3 regions of the Oscillibacter sp. GMB15532 genome follow, and region 1 is predicted to be linked to each of the others. Evidence: riboswitches for the same ligand, from Rfam matches in the RefSeq annotation. Region 1 holds a riboswitch; each other region holds the start of a gene.
The links. Region 1 has a riboswitch for lysine ahead of ABVS15_RS12655 (Na+/H+ antiporter NhaC family protein). Riboswitches for the same ligand answer to the same signal wherever they lie in the genome.

Region 1 (7,460 bases):
CTCCACCTCCGGCGGCGTGTTCTCCCTCATCGCGGCGGACGCACTGGAAAGCGGCGGCGTGGTGTTTGGCGCGGCGCTGGACGACAAACAGCGCCTGCGGCACATTGCCTGCTTTGCACCAGAGGATCTGCGCTATCTCCGGGGGGCAAAATACGTACAAAGCGACCTGCGGGGCGTATACCGGGAGATTCGGGAGCTTTTAAAGTCCCGGCCCGTGCTTTTCTCCGGCACACCCTGCCAGGTGGACGGACTGTATCATTTTCTGGGCCACCGTCCGGAAAATCTCACCACCTGCGACGTGGTGTGTCAGGGCGTTCCCTCCCCCGGCGTGTGGGCGGACATGGTTCGCTCCATCGAAAGCCATCGGCGGCGCTCACTGCAAACTGTGCGCTTTCGCAACAAGGTGGCGGGCTGGAAGAACAGCCACTTTACCCTGCTTTATAAGGACGGATCGGCGGATTCCTCCCCCCTGTTCCAGACAGAGTGGGGCCGGGCATTCGGCAGGGCGCTGTTTCTGCGCCCCTGCTGCCACCGCTGTCCGTATACCTCCCTGTCCCGGACGGGGGATTTCACTCTTGGAGACTTCTGGGGCCTGCGGCCCGACGAGCTTTGCGACCAGCAGGAAAAGGGCGTGTCTCTCCTGATTGTGAATACGGCCCACGCCAGCCATATTTTTGACCGTCTTCCCCTTGGGCGGCAGCCCTTTTCACCGGAGAGGGCCGTGGCGGGAAATCCCCGGCTGGCCTCTCCCATCGCCCAGCCCGGGGACCGGGCGGCGTTTTTCGCGGCCTACGCCTTGCAGCCCTTTGATCAGGTGCGGCAGAAATTTCTCCGCCTGCCCTCCCTGCCGGTACGGCTTGCCGCCAGAGCCCTCAGCCCGGAGGCAAAGGCAAAAATCAAATCCAAGCTGAAATAAGGCCGTTCCTCAGCCCAGCAGCACAAAATAAAGAACAAAGCCCCCTGCGCAGCTTTCGTTGCGCAGGGGGCTTTTTCCAGCGTTCATGGTCTGGGGCACATCGCCGGTTCTTGATAGCCTAAGGGAACTAAACCTGCGTTACTCCTGAATCCCCGGCAGCTTGGGAATATAGGAAAATCCGTGGGCCAAATCCTCGTCGGTGGGGATATAATCGGTCATGCTGCCGTCGTGGTAAGACATATACGCCGCCATGTCAAAGTACCCGGTTCCGGTAAGGCCAAAGACAATGGTTTTGGCTTCCCCCGCTTCTTTGCACCGGATGGCCTCGTCAATGGCAACCCGGATTGCGTGGGCCGACTCCGGCGCAGGCAGCGTGCCTTCCACCTTCGCAAACAGCTTAGCCGCTTCAAAAACTTTGGTCTGCGTGACGGAGCGGGCTTCGTCCAAAAATCCGTCGTGATAGAGCTGGGAGAGAATGGGGCTCATGCCGTGGTAACGCAGCCCGCCCGCGTGGTTGGGCGCCGGGATAAAGCCGCAGCCCAGCGTATACATCTTAGCCAGCGGCGTGACCTTTCCCGTGTCGCAGAAATCATAGGCAAATCTGCCCCGGGTCAGGGAGGGGCAGGACGCAGGCTCCACCGCGATAAAATGCGGGGCCTGCTTTCCTGTCAGCTTATCGGCCATGAAGGGGGCCATCAGCCCGCCAAGGTTAGACCCGCCGCCCGCGCAGCCGATGAGGATATCGGGATATTCATCCAGCTTCTCAAGGGCCGCCTTTGTCTCCAGCCCGATAATGGACTGATGCAGCAGCACCTGATTCAAAACGCTGCCCAACACGTAGCGGTAGCCCTCTGTGGTGGTGGCCTTTTCCACTGCTTCGGAAATAGCGGTGCCAAGGCTTCCGGAGGTACCCGGAAATTCCTCCAGCATCCGGCGGCCCACCGCTGTGGTGTCCGAGGGGGAAGAGATAACGGACGCGTCATAGGTTTCCATCACGGCCTTGCGATAGGGCTTCTGCTCCGCAGAGCCCTTGACCATGAAGACCTTTAAGTCCAGCCCAAAATAGCCACAGGCCATGGACAGGGCGGTTCCCCACTGTCCCGCGCCCGTCTCGGTGGTGACGCCCCTCAGGCCCTGCTCCTTGGCGTAATACGCCTGCGCGATGGCGGAGTTCAGCTTGTGGCTGCCGCTGGTGTTGCCTCCCTCGTACTTGTAATAGATTTTCGCCGGAGTGTCCAACGCTTTCTCTAAACAGTAGGCCCGCACCAGCGGAGAGGGACGGTACATCTTGTAGAAATCGCGGACCACCTCGGGGATGTCGATAAAGCGGTCGGTGGCGTTCAGCTCCTGCCCAACAAGCTTCTCGCAGAAAATGGGCGTCATATCCGCGGGCGTCACGGGCTTCAGCGTGCCCGGGTGCAGAATGGGGCGGTGGTCGGTCTTCATGTCCGCGCGCACATTGTACCACTGCTTCGGCAGCTCCTGTTCGGTCAAATAGGTTTTGTACGGGACTTTGCGTTCCATAGTGTTCCCTTCCTTTCTGAAGCATTCGACCGAATCATCGGCCAAACAAAAAATAAAAAAAGCCCTTGTCCCTGCAAATACTTGCAGGGACAAGAGCGATTTCACTCCTGTGGTGCCACCCGGCTTGGCGCGGTATCCGCGCCCACTTTTCAGCACACTGTCATGTGCCGGCCTTTTTTAACGGGGCGCCCTCCCCGTCTCCCCTACTAAGCTTCCGCCGTTCGGTTCACCCTTGCCGGTCCATTCGCCAAATCTGCCCGCGCCGCATTTCCACCGTCAGCGGCTCTCTATACCGGGCTCGGATATGGGTACTCACTCCGGCGCTTCAGTTTGTTGTAATTGTTGTAATTAAAGCGTAGTATACCCGCCGCGCTGCGGTTTGTCAACTGATTTTTTAAGCTTTCCTGAAATATGCCGCAAAAACCAGCGTCCCCAGCATCAGTACAATCCCCACTGGCAGCGCCAGCCACGGGGCAATTCCCGCGGTTGCAAAGGTGCCTGCCACGATATAGGTCACGCAGCTCACCACCGCCGCAGTGACGGCGTAGGGCAACTGGGTGGACACATGGCTCACATGGTCGCACTTGGCCCCTGCCGAGGCCATGATCGTGGTGTCGGAAATGGGAGAGCAGTGGTCCCCGCACACCGCGCCAGCCATGCAGGCGGAGACGCAGATGATGCTCAGGGGATTGCCGCCTTCCAGCGGAAACACGCTCAGCACAATGGGAATCAGAATGCCGAAGGTGCCCCAGGAGGTGCCCGTGGCAAAAGCCAGCAGACAGCCGATCACAAACACAATGGCGGGCAGCAGAAGCTGGAAGCTCTGGGCAGAGTTCTGCACCACGGCGGCCACAAACTCCCGCGCGCCCAGAGAATCGGTCATGGCCTTCAGGCTCCACGCAAAGGTGAGAATCAGGATGGCCGGAACCATGGCCTTGAAGCCCTCCGGGATGCAGTCCATCATTTCCTTAAAGCTCAGCCGGCGGCGCAGCAGGTAAAACCCAATCGTAAACGCCAGACCGAAGGCACTGCCCAGCAGTAGGCCCACGGATGCGTCAGACCCGGAGAAAGCATCCACAAAGCTCACCCCGGAGAAAAATCCGCCGGAATAAATCATCCCCATGACGCAGAAGATCACCAGCACCACGATGGGCGCCACCAGGTCCGCCACGGTGCCGTTCTGCGATACGTTGATTTCATCCTCCGCGGCGTAGGGGTTTTTCCCGGAAAACAGATCTCCCTTGTCCGCATTGGCCTCATAGACTGCCATAGGGCCGAAATCCGCTTTCAGTACCACCAAGCCGATCATCATGACGATGGTCAGCAGGGCGTAATAGTTATAGGGGATGGCGCGGATAAACAGCGCAAGGCCAGACCCGTCCTCCACAAAGCCGCTGACGGCGGCGGCCCACGAGGAGATGGGTGCGATGATGCAAACCGGCGCGGCCGTTGCGTCGATCAGATAGGCCAGCTTCGCCCGGGAGACGTTGTGGCTGTCCGTTACGGGGAGCATCACACTGCCCACAGTAAGGCAGTTGAAATAGTCGTCAATGAAAATCAGAATCCCTAAAACAATGGTGGCAAGCTGTGCGCCCGCCCGGGTTTTGATGTTCTTCTGCGCCCAGCGGCCAAAGGCCGCAGAGCCGCCCGCCCGGTTCATCAGGCTCACCATGGCTCCCAAAATCACCAGAAACGCAATGATGCCCACATTATAGCCGTCGGAAAGGACGGAGACGATTCCGTCCTGAAACACGTGTGTGACAGTCCCCTCAAAGGAAAATCCGGACCACAGCAGCCCGCCGGTGAGAACACCCAGAAACAGTGAGGAATAGACCTCCTTGGTCACAAGGGCCAGCGCAATTGCCACCACCGGGGGCAGCAGGGACCAGATCGTCTCGTAAAACACGGGGGACGCACCGGTTCCCTCCCCGGCGGCCAGAACCGGAATGGTCAGCAGGGCCAACACCGCGGCGGCAAGAAGTGCCGCCTTTCGGCAGGGTTTGTTCCTCATGGAAGCTCCTCCAAAAAAATAAAGTCATGACCAAGCGTCATGACTTCATACCTCAAACCCGTACGAATCACGACAGCGCTCCGCCCCGCAGGGCGACAGTCCGGCGGATGTTCTCCGACGAACCGACTCCGTCCCCGTCAGGCCCCGGGAAACAAAGCCTCGGCGGCAGTCCCTTTCCCGTCTCCCCCTCTAAGCCTGTTTGGGAAACGCTACTTTTGACTGTCGCACCTCTATCATGCAATACGTTTGATTATAGCAAAGCTTCTATAAAAGTCAACCATTTGCGGCAAAAATCCGCCGATTCCCCCAATTTTCCACCCATCAGCCCAGCAGTTCTTCCAAACGGGACTCCCCGTATACAGGAATGCCCTCCGCCTTTAAAAGCGCCGCAGCCACGCCGTCTCCGGCGGTCAGTCCGCCGGAAAAGTATCCGTCGTGAAGCACACCGCAGCCGCAAGAGGGGCTGCGCTCCTTCAATAGCGCCGCCTCACAGCCAAACAGCCGCGCCAGCTCCAGCGCGGCCTGCGCTCCTCTTTCAAATTCCGCCGTCACATCAGCGCCCTCCCGGGTGAAAACGCGCCCCTCCCGACATTCGGCTGGCAGGCGGGGCGTTGGCAGTCCGCCCAGCTGCTCCGGACAGACCGGAACACATTCGTGCCGCTCCAGCAGCGCGCCGATCCCCTCAAGGCGCTTGGCCCCGCCGTCGTACCGGCAGGGCAGGCCAAGCAGGCATGCAGAAACCAGTAGCTTCATTTCTTCTCCGCCTGCTCCCGCTTGCGGGCCTCAATCTCCCGTCGCTCCCGCTGAAGCTCCGTAAACAGGGCGATGCCGTCCCACTCCTGATTCCATTTGGTCAGCACCGCCTTATAGCATCCTGCGCCCACGCCCGCCTGGCGCAGGGCGGTCAAAAGCCCGTCCAACTGCTGCTCCAAATCGCAGAAAACCATCATTTGGCCCCCCAACTTTCCGGAGAATACGCCCTCCCGGGCAGGTCGGGTTTCCCGCCCAGCCAGCGCACCCACAGGCGTACGCCATCCGTCCCGGAAGACGGGCCTCACCTCCGCCCCAAAGGGTCCCACGGCGGCCTTAATCACCAGAATATCGTTCAGCTCCTCAAAGCCGTACAGCAAAATCGTACCCATGCCTTTGCTCCTTTCCAAATTCAGCCTTCACCGGAAAATCCGGTGATTTTTCAGAACGCGCCCTTCCCGTTTCCTCGTTAAAGCGCCAAGGGCATACCATTTAATACGGCTTCCGCCAGTGTCTGTCCCTCGTAGCGCAGCTTTAAGGAAAAAAAGGGCGCGTCGGACTCCAAAAGGTCAAGAAAAATGTTGTCCCCGCTCCACAGAGGCAGCCTGCGCAAATCTTTTTTTCCGATCCATTGCAGGTCCCCCTCGTCGCACACGGTCTGCTCCCCCGTCCACGCGTCGGCGGTGAACAGGTGCATATACTCCCCTTCCCACTCATCGGAGAGGAAGGTCACAAGCCCCCGATAGCGCCAGCTGGTCAGGGTCAGCCCCGTCTCCTCCTTCGCCTCCCGCAAAAGGCACTCCTCCGGGCTTTCCCCTTCGAGAAACTTTCCGCCCACGCCAATCCATTTGTCGTGGTTCAAGTCGTTTTTCTTTTTCACGCGGTGGAGCATCAGGTATTCGTCCCCCCGCTCCAGATAGCACAGCGTGGTGTTTAACACAAAATCCCCCCACAGTCCTTTTTATCAATTATCTCACAGGCCCACATTGCCATTGTGGGATCCATGCATCATAGCCGCTTTGTTATTATTATACCTCATTCCCAGCAAATGGCAAGGCAAAACCGCCGGTCCCGGTGAAACGCGCCCAATCGGCGCGCCCTTTACCCGGACCGGCGGAAACCGTTTAAAATTGGCGCCGCACTCAGGCGTCTTTGCGGTAAAAGAAGTTGCCCACCAGCATAAACACCGCGTAAACCACCAGATAGTAAAACACCTTGACACCATAGCCCGCAAAAGCGGCATACACCATAAAGCCGCAGCCGCACAGCCCCAAAGCCGGCATGACAAGGCGCTTGAACGCGCCCAGCGTCCGCTCCTTGCGCATAAACTGGATAAACATGGCGATATACATGCCGTACAGCGTGATAATGGGCAGCTCCGAGGAGTCGAAGGAGAAGGGCCCGAACCAGCCCGCCGTCAGGTTGGCCCCGTAGAAATACAGCAGCCAGAACGCGGCGAACAGCAAGGAGAAAATCGCGGAGTTGTTGGGCATGTTGGTCACCGGGTCCACCTGCCGGAACATCTCGGGTTTGGGGCCCTGTCCCCGGGCGGCCAGCGCGTAAAAGCTGCGGCAGTTCGCCAGCATCAGGCCATTCAGCGTTCCAAGGCAGGAAATGACAATCAGCACGAACACCACGGTGCCCGCAGCCTCGCCGAACACCCGCTGATAGGCCATCTTCGCGGCGGCCTGCCCGCTGGCCATCAGCTCTTCGGTGGTCACCGCACCGTTGAGGCCAATGTAATACAGGATATAGGTAATCACCACAACGAAGGACCCCAGCACCAGCGCCCGGGGAAGATTTCTCTTGGCATCCTTCAATTCCGCGTTGATGGAGGTGGCCAGCACCCAGCCCTCATACGCAAACGCCACCGCCACGGTGGCCTTCATCAGCCCTTCGCCGGAGGAAACCGTGGCTGCGGAGATGGTGGCAAAGTTCTGCGCCATCTGCCCGTTGACAAGACCCACGACGACGCCCACCACGCCCATCAGCAGCAGAGGAACCATTTTAATCACGGTGGTGGAAACCTGAAACTTTCCCGCGATGCGGGGAGAGAGCGCGTTCAGCGCATAATCCGCGCACAGGAAAAAGCAGGCCAGCACAAGGCAGGACCCGCCGGTGATGTCCCAGCCCACCAGCACGGAAAAATATCGGGCGGAAACCCACGCCAGCACGCTGGTGAGGGCAGGGGTATAGATGGTGCCCATAAACCAGCCCATCAGATACGCATACCGCTTTCCCACCGTTGCCTCGGCATAA
Region 2 (7,460 bases), on a different contig from region 1:
GATGGCCAGTGTCTCGCCGTCGGGATAGATGCGGACAGTGCCGCCCTCGGGCGTATATTTGATGGCGTTGGATAAAATCTGTCCCAGCACAAAGCCCAGCCATTTTTCGTCCGTCATAAGCGTCCGATTTGTCTCATGAAATTCCAGCGTCAGTTTTTTCAGGATAAACAGCCGCGCGTACCGGCGCAGACTTGCCCGGATGATTCCGTCCAGTTCGCAGCGGCGCAGAACATAATCCGTTGTGTCGCTGTCCAGCCGCAGATATCCCAGAACCATTTCCACGTATTCCTCAATCTTCAAAAGCTCCGCCGACAGGGCCTCCCGGTCCGTCTCTCCGCCGGACTGAAGCAGAAGCCGTCCGGCGGCAATGGGCGTTTTGATTTGGTGGGCCCACAGGGTATAGTAGTCCAGCAAATCCTGGCGGCTGTTTTCGCTTTGGGTCAAAAGTCGCGCCCGATGGGCACACACGTCGTTTAAAAGCGCCTGATAGTCTGCCTCCAGTGCGCTGCGGGGGCGGGGAAGAGGCAGAACCGTTTCATAAACGGCCTTTTTCAGCAGTTCCAGCTCCTTGTGGCGGTGGAGAAATCCGGCATAGCCCACCGCGAAAAACAGCAGGCCCAGCACGATGCATAAAAGCGCGGCGTACCCCACCGCCTCGGCGGGGTATGCATACAGCGACAAAACCCCGGCAAAAATGGCGGCGGATGCCGCCAGAAACAGCAGCAGCTTATACTGCCGTCTCAGATATTGTAGCAGCATCCTCAGTCCTCCACCAGATAGCCCGCGCCCTTTTTCGTGCGGATCAATGTTCCAAGGCCCGCCGCCTCCAGCTTTTTGCGCAGCCGGGCCACGTTTACCGTCAGGGTATTTTCATCCACAAACGCGTCGGATTCCCACAATCGGGTCATCAGACCCTCGCGGCTGACAATCCGGCCCCGGTTTTCCAAGAGCATCTGCAAAATTTTCAGCTCATTGCGGGTCAGCTCCACCTTCTCCGCCCCGGCGGTCAGCGTTCCGTCGGACAAATTCAGAACCGCCCCGCCGCAGGACAAAAGCTGGGCGGGTTCTCCGAAATCATAGGCCCGGCGCAGCAGCGCCTGCACCTTGGCGGTGAGGACGCTCAAATCAAACGGTTTTGCCAGAAAATCGTCTCCGCCCATGTTCATGGCCATGATCTGGTTCATGTCGTCTCCGGCGGAGGAGATGAACAGAATCGGGACCTTGGATACCCGCCGAATCTCCGTACACCAGTGATACCCGTTGAAAAATGGAAGAGACACATCCAGCAGCACCATCTGCGGCGCGGCGGCGGCAAATTCCGCCATCACATTCTGGAAATCCTTCACCCGGAGGACCCGATATCCCCAGCTTTCAAGATGCGCCTCCATAGCTCCGGAGATCACCGGGTCGTCCTCCACTATTAAAATACGGCAGCCGTTCAAATTCCGTACCTCCCTATGCGCTTGCCCGTCCCGCAGGGATTTTTGGAACGGCAAACCGCTGTGTTTTATGCGACCTAAAGACGCGTTTGCTCAAATACATAGTCTCAGGAGATAGTATAATCTATTTCCAATTTTAGCGCAACGCTTCACTTTTTGTCCGCCTGCCGCAGAATTTTGTGGATTTTTCCTCTCTGGGTCGGAAACTTGCTCTTGAATCCGGGCCGGAAAGATGCTATGATAACCCCAATAGGATAGAGGCGCGAATGAGACGGCGCTGCGGGAGCCGACAGGCAACGATCGCAGCGGAAGCGAATTCGCCGAACTGAATCGGCAGGTATGCCGTTTTGGTGGGTCCGGGGAGAATATCTCCGGGACTGTCCGTGGGAAACCGCGGGTGCGCTATCTGCTCACAGGGTACTTCCGCACGCTTTGTAGATTGGTGTGGGGGCGATTGTCGGTAGAGAGCGTTTTCTCTGCCGATTTTTTGTTGCTTAAACAATCAACGTATGGAGGAAACACTATGAAATTCGATCATGTACAGGGTTCAATCGTGGCCACGGTCACGCCGTTTCACGACGACGGGAGCGTCAATTTTGAGGTTTTGACCCAGCTTTTGGAGCGGCAGATTGCCGCCGGGACGGACGCCATTCTGGTTCTGGGAACCACCGGAGAATCCTCCACCATGACCCACGAGGAGGACGGCGCGGTGGTGGCCCACACGCTGAAAACGGTAAACGGCCGGGTTCCGGTGGTGGTGGGCAGCGGCTCCAACTGCACCGCTACGCAGGTGGAGTACGCAAAGCGCTATCAGGACATGGGGGCCGACGCGCTGCTGCTGATTACCCCCTACTACAATAAGACCAATGCCGAGGGCATGTATCACCACTTCGCCGACGTGGCGGACGCGGTGAATATCCCCTGCATTCTCTACAATGTTCCGGGCCGCACCGGCTGCGCCATCCCCGTGTCCGTGGTGGAGCGGCTGGCAAAGCACCCCAATATCGCCGCCATCAAGGAGGCCTCCGGCGATATGAGCTACGCCATGAAAATTGCCCACTGCATCGGGCCGGATTTTGCCCTCTATTCCGGAAACGACGACATCACTGTCCCCCTGCTTTCCATCGGCGGCAGCGGCGTGATCTCCGTGTACGCCAACGTGATGCCCAAGGAATGCCATGAAATTGTCACGGAATTTCTCCATGGCGACCGGGAAAAGGCGGTTGGGCAGCATCTGCGGTATTTGCAGGTGATGAACGATTTGTTTTTGGAGGTGAACCCCATTCCCGTAAAGACCGCTATGAACCTCATGGGCCTGAATGTAGGTCCCATGCGCCTGCCGCTCTATGAGATGAGCGGGGATGCAAAGCGGAAGCTGGAGGCCACCATGCGGGAGGCGGGTCTGCTGTGAAGCTGGTACTGATCGGACACGGAAAAATGGGGAAGCTGCTGGAGCAGCGGGCAACGGAGTTGGGCCACGAGGTGGTCGCCGCATTGGACCGGGAAAATCTTGCGCAGCTCGCCGCGCTTCCGGGGGCGGATATGGCTGTGGATTTTTCCCGACCGGAGACGCTGGGTGCGGTTGCCGCCTACGTCCGCCGCACCGGCACGCCTTTGCTCTCCGGTACCACGGGCTATACACCGAAGGAAATGGAGGAGCTTCGGGGGCTTGGAAGCGTTGCCCCGGTGCTCCACGCCGCCAATTTTTCTCTTGGCATTGCTGTGTTTCGCAGGGCGCTGGCTCAGGTTTCCGACACGCTGAAGCCTGCCTTTGACATTGAGATCGAGGAAACTCACCACAATCAGAAGGCCGACGCGCCCAGCGGCACGGCGAAGCTGCTTCTCTCCGCCATTGACCCCAACCGGGAATATACCCCCGTCTATGGGCGGGAGGGGAATACCGGTGCGCGGAACAAAAAAGAGATTGGGGTCCACGCCCTGCGGGGCGGCACCGTGGCGGGCACCCACACGGTTTCCTTTTTCGGCCCGGACGAGGAGCTGTCCATTACCCACCGGGCCGCCAGCCGCCTGATTTTTGTAAACGGTGCGCTCCACGCGGCGGGCCTGCTGGCGGGAAGGCCTGCGGGCTTTTATGTCCTTGAAGACCTGCTGTTCGGGTAATAAAAAAATTTTCAACCGGGCGGTGTGCATTTTGTGCAGGCCGCGCGGGAAGCCACTGGAAAGGAACGATAACCAATGAATGCACAGGAGATTATTGATTACATCGCAAATTCTGAAAAAAAGACCCCTGTGAAGGTCTATGTGAATACCTCTGGTCCGGTGGACTTTGGCTCTGCCAAGGTGTTTGGCTCCAACGGGAGCTACACTGTGTTTGGTGACTGGGCGGAGCTTGGCCCAGTTCTGGAGCAAAATAAGGCGAATATCACTGATTTGGTGGTGGAAAGCGACCGGAGAAATTCCGGCGTGCCCCTGCTTGACACCAGAAATATTTCCGCCCGCATCGAGCCCGGATCCATCATCCGCGAAAAGGTGGAGATCGGCGAGGGTGCGGTGATTATGATGGGGGCCATTCTCAACATCGGCGCCATCGTCGGTCCTGGAACCATGATCGACATGGGCGTGGTGCTGGGCGGACGGGCTACGGTGGGTGCGCACTGCCACATCGGGGCCGGCGCGGTGCTGGCCGGGGTGGTGGAGCCTGCCTCCGCAACGCCGGTAATCGTGGAGGACAACGTTCTGGTGGGCGCCAATGCCGTGATAATTGAGGGCATCCGCGTGGGCAAAAACGCGGTGGTGGCCGCCGGTGCGGTGGTGGTGGAGGACGTGCCTGAAAACGCCGTGGTGGCAGGTTGTCCCGCCCGGATTGTCAAAATGAAGGACGAAAAGACCGAGGGGAAGACTGCTCTGGTGGACGCGCTGCGTCGGCTGTGACGGCAGGGGACTTTCCGAATTCGTTCCAATTTAAAATATAGCCGGAATCCCGCATAAAAGCAATTTTGTGCGGGATTCCGTATTCCCTTTTAGAGGAAAATGTGGTATATTATAGAGCACTTGTGTGCAAAGGAGACTGGAAACTATGCTAAATACAGCAAATATCTGCATGATTATCTCGATTCTCGTCTATTTGATTGCGATGGTTGCAATCGGCGCGGCCTGCTCTAAAAAGAACAAGACCACGGACGACTTCTATCTGGGCGGGCGCAAGCTTGGCCCGCTGGTGACGGCCATGAGCGCCGAGGCCTCCGATATGAGCAGCTGGCTTTTGATGGGCCTGCCCGGTGTGGCGTACCTCACCGGCGTGGCCGACGCGGGCTGGACCGCCGTGGGTCTTGCCGTGGGCACCTATCTCAACTGGCTGATTGTGGCCCGGCGTATCCGACTGTATACCCATCGGGTGAACGCCATTACCATTCCGGAGTTTTTCTCCAAGCGCTTTGGGGATGAAAAGCGCCTGCTGACGGGAATTTCCGCTGTGGTGATTCTGATTTTCTTTATTCCCTACACCGCCTCCGGTTTTGCCGCCTGCGGAAAGCTGTTTAACAGCCTGTTCGGCGTGAATTATCTGGCGGCAATGATCATCTCCGGAATTGTAATTGTGGCGTATACCACCATGGGCGGCTTTCTCGCCGCCTCCACCACCGACTTTATTCAGAGCATTGTCATGACCGCTGCCCTGCTGATTGTGCTGCTGTTCGGCGTGAACGCGGCCGGGGGACTGGACGTGGTGATGGACAATGCCCGGGCCCTCCCCGGCTACCTGAGCATGGCGCTGAGCCACAGTCGCGCGGAAAACGCCGCCGTTCCATACAGTCTGATTACCATTATCTCCACCTCGGCCTGGGGCCTTGGGTACTTTGGAATGCCTCACATTCTGCTGCGGTTCATGGCCATTGAGGATGAGCGGAAGCTGAGCCTCAGCCGCCGGGTCGCCACCGTGTGGGTGGTGATTTCCATGGTGGTGGCCATTTTCATCGGCATCGTTGGCTATGGCGTCACCATGGCAGGCGGCATTGGCTTTTTGGAGGGCTCCGCCTCCGAAACCATCGTGGTTCGCCTGTCGGGCCTTTTGTCCACCTTTGGTATTCCGGCGGCTTTGCTCGCCGGTGTGGTGCTGGCGGGAATTTTGGCCAGCACCATGTCTACCGCGGACTCCCAGCTTCTGGCGGCGGCTTCCAGCGTGTCCCAGAATTTGCTGGACGAGTGCTTCCATGTCAAAATGAGCGAGGGCAAAAAAGTGGCCGCCGCCCGACTGACAGTGTTGGGCATTTCGCTGATCTCCATGATTTTGGCGCGGGACCCCAACAGTTCCGTGTTTGGCATCGTGTCCTTTGCGTGGGCGGGCTTCGGCGCGGCCTTTGGTCCCGTGGTGCTGTCCGCCCTGTTCTGGAAGCGGGGCACCTGGCAGGGGGCGCTGGCGGGCATGATTTCCGGCGGAAGCATGGTTTTTGTGTGGAAGTACCTGGTGCGCCCCCTGGGCGGCGCATGGAACATTTACGAGCTGCTTCCTGCATTTTTGACGGCCTGTGTCTTCATCGTCATTGTCAGCCTTGCAACCCGGGCTCCCGGCCACGAGATTACCGACGAATTCGACGCCGTGAAAGCTATGTAATATGTCACCGTTCCCAGCGGACGGAAAGCGGTTTTTGAGGAACCATGAAAAGGCGATTAAACGGCAGCCGCCCGGAGCAATTGCTCCGGGCGGCTGCCGTTTAGAAGGGGGTGTGTGTATATTCCGCGGGGGAAAGGCTCAGCCGACGTCATCCTGCAAAGCGTCGTAGCCCTCCTCACCGGTGCGGACCTTGATGACATTCTCCACATCGTAGATAAAGATTTTACCGTCGCCGATGTGGCCGGTGTACAGCGCCTGCTTGGCGGTGGACACCACGAGGGAGACAGGCAGCTTGCACACCACGATGTCTACCTTCAGCTTTGGCCGGACATTGACCTCCATTTTCACGCCGCGATAGTATTCGCTGGCGCCCCGCTGCTCGCCGCAGCCCATAACATTGGTGCAGGTCATGCCGGTGATGCCGATGTCGAACAGGGCGTTTTTCAGTGCGTCAAATTTGCCCTGATTGCAGAGAATTTCAATTTTGGTAATTTTGACTCCGTTGGGAGCAACCGGGACGGCGTCTCCGGCTGTGGGAGTCACCAGTTCCACGGGGACGGCCTCCCGCACGGGGACGCTGCCCAAGGGGGCATCTTCATCGTAATCGCTGCGGACAACCGTGAAGTCGGCATAGGCGCTGAGCAGGCCGTGCTCAGTGGAATCCAGCCCCTCCAGCTCATCCTGCCGGGGGACGCGCAGGCCGATGGTGTGCTTGATAAGCTGGAACATGCAGGTCATGGTGACAGCCACCCATGCCGCCACGGCCAGAACGCCGATGAACTGCACCAGAAGCTGGGCAAAGCCGCCGCCGTAAACAAGACCCAGCCCCGCGCCGGGGGTCAGAATCTCCGCGTCTGTATAGGGGTCGAAATATGCGAACACGCCCACCAGCAAAGTGCCCACCGCGCCGCAGCAGCCATGAACGCCCACTGCACCCACGGGATCGTCAACCTTCAGCTTCTGGTCAATGAACTCCACGCCGTATACCACGGTGAAGCCTGCGATGATGCCGATGAGGGCCGCACCGGTGACGGTGACGGTGGAGCATCCGGCGGTGATGGCCACAAGACCTGCGAGAGAGCCGTTCAGCGTCATGGACACGTCGGGCTTGCCGTATTTTACCCAGGTAATGCACATGGCGGTCAGGGTTGCGGTGACGGCCGACATGTTGGTGGTGACAAAGATGCGGCCCACGTTCTGGGTCAGCCCGTCAATGGCGAGAGAAGAGGCGGGGTTAAAGCCGAACCAACCGAACCACAAAATAAACACGCCCAGACAGCCCAGCGTGATGGAGTGGCCGGGAATGGCGCGGGACTTGCCGTCCTTGCCGTATTTTCCGATGCGGGGCCCCAGAATCATTGCACCGATAAAGGCGCTGAGCCCGCCCACCAGATGCACGGCGGTGGAACCCGCGAAATCGTGGAAGCCGTATGCCCCAAGGCCGGACAAAA
Region 3 (7,460 bases), on a different contig from region 1:
TAGGAACGCGAAAAACATAACTGTACACCAAATAGCATTTTGTGACGAAAAAAGTCAGTATTTGTCGAAAAAGGTGAGTACCGCTCAGTCCACGCCCCGGAGAGAAACTTCTCCACAAAAGGGGCGGACAGCCTCGGCAAAGGTACGCATTTCATCGGGGGAGAAGCCGTGCAGCCCGGAGCCAATCAGTTCCCCGGAGTCGGCGAAGTTCTGGAAAAAATAGCGCCGTGCCCCGTTCAGCCATTGGGCAATGGACAGCAAATCCGCCTGAGTGTGAAGCTCCCGCACCAGCGTGGTACGGAATTCATAGTCCGTCGGTCCATCCATCAAAAGCGCGGCACTCTCCTCCACAGGGGCGGTGTCAAAGTCCATTACGCCCACGGTCAGAGGGTACTTTGACAGGCTGTTTTTGATATCCATGGCTACATAGTCGATGCTTCCTGTCTCAAGCAGGGCACGGAGCCGCTGGGGATAGCACCCGTTGGTGTCCAGCTTCACCGCAAAGCCCATAGACTTTACCCGGGCGGCAAAGTCCGAAAGCCCCTCGTGCAGCAGCGGTTCCCCGCCGGAGAGCACCACCCCGTCCAGCAGTCCCCGGCGGGAGGATAAAAACGCAAGAATCTCCTGCTCCTTATACCGCTCCTGCTCCTCGGCGGGCGCGATGACCAGACGGGCGTTGTGGCAATAGGGGCAGCGGAGGTTGCACCCGCCGGTGAAGACCGTGGCCGCCACTTTACCGGGAAAGTCAACCAGTGACAGAGTTTGCAGTCCGCAGAAGGTCAAGGCAGTTCCTCTTCTTCCACCTCGCCTGCGCGTCTGCGGATCGAACCGGGCTGTAGGGAGAGGAGAAGCCCCAGAAAGAAGAGGGCACAGCCGCCTAGCAAGGCGTAGTTCGAAAGGCTTCGATTGCCTGCCAGTGCGGCAGCGCAGAGAACGACGCTGCCTCCGGCGAAAAAGGAAAAGACCTGCACCGAGCCGTCTTCAAAGGCGAAGGAGGACAGACGGAAAAAGGCCAGCGCGGCAAAGCCCAGAGCCAGCAGCTCCGGTGCATAGGTTTCCAGCGCGGGGTTTGCGGCGCGGACCCGGTAGTCCAGCACCAGATGAAACACCAGCGCCACGGGGGCAGGCAGAAGTAAGACTGGTGGCGGGGTCCTGCGGGAGCGAGAGTGCCGCCCGGCACCTGCCGAAAAAGCGACGGGCAGCAGACACAGGGCGGAAAGCGCGGTCAGGCCGCCGCAGGCCAGCGCAACTCCTGCGGGAGGGGCCCCGCTGCCGGGAAAGCCTGCGGGAGCTGAAAGGGCGGCCCGTACCTCTGCCCCCCCGGAAAGAGCCAGCAGGAAGACGCCGACCAGCAGCAGGGGTGCGGCTCCCTGCGCGGAAAAGACATCCTGAAACGGGCGGGGGTCGGGGCGGCGATCAGGCAGGCGGCGGGCAAGCAAAAACAGCCCCACCCCCAAAAGAGCCAGCAAAACCCACAGAAGATGTCCGAAAAGATTTCCGGGAACGCTCAGTCCGGTTTCCGGAATCAAGCCGGTGCGCGCCTGCGCCAGCCGCAGAAAAAAGGCCGCCGCGCCGCCCGCCGCCGCCAAAACAGCCATAGCCGTGGTGTGTTTCATTCCGGTCCTCCTTGAAAAGCCGGGCATAGCCCCCGGCGCAATTTGGTAATATTTTTCGCTCGCCCGGTTTGCGGTGTCTTCGTAGCGGGCGGAGATTTTCCCGCCACGCCCCAAAGGAAGCGGTACTGCTCCGACCGTGGGGACGAGACGCGTGCAGGGTTCCCCGTGATTGCTAAAGGCGCAAAGGGGCTGATACTGGGGTCATTATACGCCCGCCAAGGCGGTTTGTCCACACCGCGGCGAGGGAAAACGCATCGGGCGGCGAGGTTGCCGCTTTGGGCAATCCATGTTATAATCAAACGCCGCAAAATTCGACAGCTTATACGCAGGACTGTTTTTTATCTTCCGCGCATATGCTGAAGAAACCGCGGATTGCGGGCGTACTTTGATCAATTTACGGAAAGTGTACAGGCTGTTCAAAAGGTAAATGCTTTTTGGAGCGGCGGGAAAGGAAACGAGATGAGACGGTATCTGGGCATGTCGGCGGTGCTGCTGGGCCTGCTTTTTTTGCTGCCGCTGATTACCGTGACGACCCATGTGGTCCGGCGGGAGGCGGAGGCGGGGACGAAGCGGGAGCTGAAGCCGGAAACGCCGGAAATTGAGCTGCTGCCCCAGGGGGAGACGGACGGGTCTTACACCATCCGGGTTCTGCTGGGGGAAGAGGTGAAGACCATGACCATGGGGGAATATCTTCAGGGTGTGGTGCGGGCGGAAATGCCCGCCTCCTTCGAGCAGCAGGCCCTGTGCGCCCAGGCGGTGGCGGCACGGACCTATACGATGTATAAGATGGCCACCGGCGGGAACCACGGCGACACGGCGGATGTCTGCGGTGATCACACCTGCTGTCAGGCGTATCTTGATAAGGAGACTGCCGCGTCCAACTGGGGGGACAGCGCGCAGGCTTACGAGGCGAAGGTGGAAAACGCCGTCGCCCTCACCGACGGGCAAACGATTCTATACGGCGGGCAGCCCATTTTGGCGGTGTTTCACTCATCCTCCGCCGGGAGCACAAAGCGGGCGGGCGAGGTGTGGACTGACGATCTGCCCTATCTCCAGAGCGTGGAGAGCCCGGAGGGGGAAAGCGTGCCCAATTATTACAGCCGCGCGGAGTTTACCCCGGCGGAGTTCAAGAAGCTGTTTCTGGCGGCCTATCCGGAGGCGGACCTGTCCGGCGCTGCCGGAGGATGGATGAAGGATTGGGCCATCAGCGAGGACAGCAATGTGGAGTCTGTCACGGTGGGCGGCGTCAGCGTCCGGGGGACGAAGCTGCGCACCATTTTCTCCCTGCGCTCTTCCACCTTTGAAGCGGAGGTGGCCGACGGGAAAATCGTCTTCTTTGTCACCGGGTACGGCCACGGCGTGGGCATGAGCCAATATGGCGCCCAGCAGATGGCAAAGGACGGCAAGGACTGGAAAGAGATTATCACCCACTACTATTCCGGCGTCACCGTGGCGGTGCATACGCCGGAGCGGCTGTCGTAATAAAAAAAGGGCTTGAGGATTTTATGTCCTCAAGCCCTTTTGCTTTTTGAAAAGGCGCGCAGGGGTTTGTTACAGTTGATTCCTGCGGCTTACACGCTGCGAAAGCGTGAGAGAAAGTCCCGGGTTTCCTGTCTTTGGGGGTTGCCCAGAAGTTCCTCCGGCGTGCCCTCCTCGCAGATAACGCCCTGATTCATATACACCACCCGGCTGCTCACGTCCCGGGCGAAGGCCATCTCGTGGGTCACCACCAGCATGGTCATCCCCTCCCGGGCCAGGTCCTTCATCACGTCCAGCACCTCGCCCACCATCTCAGGGTCCAGCGCTGAGGTCGGCTCGTCAAACAGCAGCACCTCCGGCTCCATGGCAAGCGCCCGGGCGATGGCCACCCGCTGTTTCTGCCCGCCGGAGAGCTGACGTGGCCTTGCGTTGATATAGGGCGCCATGCCCACCCGGTCCAGATATTGAAGGGCGGCGGTCCGGGCCTCCGCCGGGTCCTTTTTCAGGACCTTCACCTGTCCCGCCACGCAGTTTTTCAAAACGGTCATGTTGTTGAACAGGTTGAAGGATTGAAACACCATTCCCACCCGGGAACGGTATGCGGCCGCATCCACACCCCGGTCCGCCATGTTCTTCCCGTGAAAGAGAATCTCGCCGGAGGTGGGGGTTTCCAACAGGTTCACGCAGCGAAGCAGCGTGGACTTTCCGGAGCCGGAGGAGCCGATGATGGAGGTCACGTCCCCTTTTTCCACCGTGAAATCGATGTCCCGCAGCACCTGATGACTGCCGAAGGCCTTGCCCAGATGGCGGATTTCAAGAATCGTCTCGCCCATGTCAGATCTCTCCTCTCTCGGTCAAGTTCCGCTTTTTGGAGGACTGCTTGGAATTTTTCCGGTATTCCTTGCTGTGCTCGTCAAAATTGCTGCCCTTGCCGGGGTGGTTGTAGGTTCCGGCGGTCATGGTCAGAGAATCGGTCTGTACCAGCTCGTAGCTGTCGGACCCGTCCATCCGCCGCTCCACCCACCGCAGCAGGAAAGAAGCCGCAAGGGTCATGGTGAGATAGCCCGCCATTTCGATGGTGGCGGAGGGAAAATACGTGAAGGTGGCCCCGGAAATCGCCTTGTGGGCGGCAAAAAAATCGGTAAAGCCGATAATGAACATCACGGAGGTGTCCTTGATGTTGATAATCAGGTTGTTGCCAATCTGGGGCATGATGTTCCGCAGGGCCTGGGGCAGAATGACCCCCAGCATGGTTTGGAAGTGGGTCATGCCGATGGCCTTGGCCCCCTCCGTCTGGCCGGGATCGATGGAGAGAATGCCGCCCCGGACGGACTCGGCCATATATGCGCCGGTATTGACGGATACCACCAGAATCGCCACGGTCCAGATACCCTCAAAGCGGAGAGAGTTGTTGGTGAAATAGGGCAGGCCGTAGTAAATGAACACTGCCTGCAAAATCATGGGCGTGCCCCTGAAAACCTCGATATAAATGCGCAGCAGCACCCGCACCAATCCCAGACCCAGCCGCTTGACGGGGTGGTCGGATTTGGCGCTGGGAATGGTCTGCAAAATACCGCAGCCAAGCCCGATGACGCAGCCGATTAACGTGGCCACCACGGCCAGAATCAGCGTGCGGCGGATGCCGCCCAGATAGCTCACCGTGCCGTATTTGGCCCAGAGGTCGGTAATGTCGGCGGCCAGTTGTGGAAATCTTGACCAGTCCATAATGGTTCCCTCGTTCTCTCAGTATTCAGCGGGCGCGCCCGGACAGGGAGGCTCAGGCCCCGATGGGCTGCACCGCCACGGCCTGCGCCATCAGGTCGTTGAAATCGTCGGCAGTCATGCCGGAGAGGACGGAGTTCATGGCGTCCTTCAGCACGGTGTTGCCCTTCATGACGGAGATGCCGATGTTCACGTCCTCGTCGGACACTTCAAAGTCGTCACCGGAGCCGGAGAAGTCCAGCAGCTTGAAATCGGGATAGGCCACCATCGCGCCCTGTGCGGTGGGCATATCGGTGCACACAAAGTCCACCGCGCCGGTTTCCAGCGCCATCAGCATGGCGGGGGCGGATTCCGCAGCCGTGCGGATATCGGCCCCTTCAATCTGGGGCAGGCAGGTTTCATACCAAATGGTGCCCTGCTGGCTGGTGCAGGAGCCGCCGGCAAGGTCGCTGATGCCCTTGGCGTTTGCAAAGGCACTGTTTGCCTTGGTCAGGCATATGATGGAGGCGTACAGATAGGGGCCTGCAAAGTCCACCTGCTCCGCCCGCTCGGCGGTCATGGACTGGCCCGCGATCACCGCGTCCACGGCGCCGGACTGAACGGCGGGTACCAGAGATTCCCACTCCAGCCGGACAATTTCCAGCTCCCAGCCGTTGGCCTCGCAGAGCTTTTTGGCCATCATCACGTCGTAGCCGTTGGCGTATTCACTGGTGTCCCGGATGGGAACAGCGTCGTTGGAGTCATCCGGCTGGGACCAGTTGTAGGGCGCGTAGCCGCACTCCATGGCCACGGTCAGCACCCCGTCCTCCACGCCGGAGGGGACCGCGCCGTCGGCGGAGGACGCGGAGGAACCGGCAGCCGCACCGGAGCCGGAGGCCGCCGGGGCAGAGCCGCCGCAGGCGGCAAGAGACGCAGTCATGGCCAGAGCCAGAACAAGAGCAAAAAACTTCTTCATAAAAGATCCTTCCTTTCAACTCAACCAATGGTATTTTGTGGCGGCGGGCACTGAATATCCCTCTCCCCACGCCGCAAAGGAGAACGACAAAAAACGGGCCGCTTTGACGCAAAGCGACCCGTGGAAAAAGCAGGCAGAACTGCCCGATTCAGCCATGATAGCGCTTCACAAAAAATGTGACAGTCCGTCGGGTATTCCCCGCCGGCCCAGGTGTCTTGGAGCAGGCAGCTCCAAAATCCTTCGGCGACGTCCCCTTTCCCGCGGCGGCTGCCTGCCGACTTACTCACGGTACTGATGGACCTCGCGCCTCTATCTGAGCGATCCAATTTTGAGGTATCCTATCACGATATGAAGGGGATGTCAACTGTATTCCCAAATTTTTTTTGCATTTTTGTGCAAAACATAAAAATTGGTGGAATTTAGGGCAAAGCAATTGAAACTCGTTTGACTTTGGTGGAATTGCGCATAAATAATCCTTTTCAAAATTGGAAGCAGATGGTACAATGGCCACAGTGGACGACATTGCTTTGTACGGGGGCTTTGAAAGCTTTCCGGCGCAGCCGATTTTGCGCCGGCCGTATGGGAGAGGTGTGCGGGTGAGGGAGCTGGAATTCGGCGTTTTAAACTGGATACAGGAGAATTGCCGGACGGAGCTTCTGGACGGGTTGATGCCGCTGATCAGCGCGCTGTGCAATCACGGAGAAATCTGGATTGCGCTGGCGGCAATTTTGCTTTTTATGCGGAGATATCGGCGTACCGGCGCGGTTTTGGCGCTGGCGCTGCTTTTAGATGTGCTGCTTTGCAACGGGATTCTCAAGCCGCTGATTGCCCGGGTGCGGCCCTGCGACGTGAATCCGGCGGTAACACTTTTGATTTCCCGGCCGCAGGACTGGTCGTTTCCCTCCGGGCACGCGGCGGCGTCCTTTGCCGCGGTGGGCGCTCTGCTGTCGGAGAAGCGCGGCAGACTGTTGGGGCCCGTCTTGGTTTTGGCGGCCCTGATTGCTTTTTCACGGCTGTATTTATATGTGCACTGGCCCAGCGATGTGCTGGCCGGCGCGTCGCTGGGTTTGGCGCTGGGCTTGGCCGCCGGACATTTGATGCGGTGGGCAGATAAGAAAACGGGGCGGTTTCGTCCCGCCGGAGGAGAGGGAGAGACGTGAAGGACACGCGGAAGAAACAGAAAATTCTTCTGGTGGACGGGGATGGAGAGCGCCGTCAGCAGACTGCCGGGGTCCTGCATGGCACGTTTTGCGTCACGTCCGCGCTGGACGGGGAAATGGCGGTGGACATCCTGCGGACGCGGCAGGATTTTGCCGCGATTGTGCTGCAATGCCGCCTGTTTGAGTTCAGCGGGTTTGATGTGATGCACTTTCTTCATACGAACCGGCTGCTCAAGTCGATTCCCGTGGTTGCCATGGGGACGGCGGAGGACGAGCTGAAGGCGCTGAGCCTTGGCGCCGCCGCGTTTTTTGAGGAGTCCAGAGAGCCGGATATTCTCGCCTGCCAGGTGCAGAATCTGGTGAATCTTTTCTGGAGAGATCGGGATTTGGACCCGCTGACCGGCGTTTTGCAGTGGGAACCGTTTTTAAAAAAGGCACGGGACACGCTGGCGGAGATGGAACAGGATAATCGGCCGAGGTCGCTGTCCATCATCTTTTTAAACATGGACCGCTTCAAGGTGTTCAACG

Region 2: another riboswitch for lysine. It lies ahead of dapA (4-hydroxy-tetrahydrodipicolinate synthase); the one in region 1 lies ahead of ABVS15_RS12655 (Na+/H+ antiporter NhaC family protein).
Region 3: another riboswitch for lysine. It lies ahead of ABVS15_RS01615 (transporter substrate-binding domain-containing protein); the one in region 1 lies ahead of ABVS15_RS12655 (Na+/H+ antiporter NhaC family protein).

Annotation. Positions count from the first base shown of each region.
Region 1 is NZ_JBEVTO010000010.1:111,657-119,116, reverse strand. Features, by position in the region: gene ABVS15_RS12665 (polysaccharide pyruvyl transferase family protein) at 1-916, shown strand, start outside; gene ABVS15_RS12660 (TrpB-like pyridoxal phosphate-dependent enzyme) at 1,055-2,440, opposite strand; gene ABVS15_RS12655 (Na+/H+ antiporter NhaC family protein) at 2,835-4,451, opposite strand; lysine riboswitch at 4,517-4,692, opposite strand; gene ABVS15_RS12650 (DUF523 domain-containing protein) at 4,773-5,204, opposite strand; gene ABVS15_RS12645 (DUF3783 domain-containing protein) at 5,201-5,593, opposite strand; gene ABVS15_RS12640 (NUDIX domain-containing protein) at 5,671-6,141, opposite strand; gene ABVS15_RS12635 (APC family permease) at 6,344-7,460, opposite strand, start outside.
Region 2 is NZ_JBEVTO010000004.1:10,310-17,769, forward strand. Features, by position in the region: gene ABVS15_RS05795 (sensor histidine kinase) at 1-759, opposite strand, end outside; gene ABVS15_RS05800 (response regulator transcription factor) at 762-1,442, opposite strand; lysine riboswitch at 1,687-1,852, shown strand; gene dapA (4-hydroxy-tetrahydrodipicolinate synthase) at 1,963-2,850, shown strand; gene dapB (4-hydroxy-tetrahydrodipicolinate reductase) at 2,847-3,560, shown strand; gene dapD (2,3,4,5-tetrahydropyridine-2,6-dicarboxylate N-acetyltransferase) at 3,636-4,331, shown strand; gene ABVS15_RS05820 (sodium/proline symporter) at 4,477-6,009, shown strand; gene ABVS15_RS05825 (ammonium transporter) at 6,148-7,460, opposite strand, start outside.
Region 3 is NZ_JBEVTO010000001.1:351,934-359,393, reverse strand. Features, by position in the region: gene ABVS15_RS01640 (anaerobic ribonucleoside-triphosphate reductase activating protein) at 85-783, opposite strand; gene ABVS15_RS01635 (hypothetical protein) at 780-1,616, opposite strand; gene spoIID (stage II sporulation protein D) at 2,076-3,098, shown strand; gene ABVS15_RS01625 (amino acid ABC transporter ATP-binding protein) at 3,188-3,928, opposite strand; gene ABVS15_RS01620 (amino acid ABC transporter permease) at 3,930-4,820, opposite strand; gene ABVS15_RS01615 (transporter substrate-binding domain-containing protein) at 4,873-5,772, opposite strand; lysine riboswitch at 5,923-6,092, opposite strand; gene ABVS15_RS01610 (phosphatase PAP2 family protein) at 6,369-6,932, shown strand; gene ABVS15_RS01605 (EAL domain-containing protein) at 6,929-7,460, shown strand, end outside.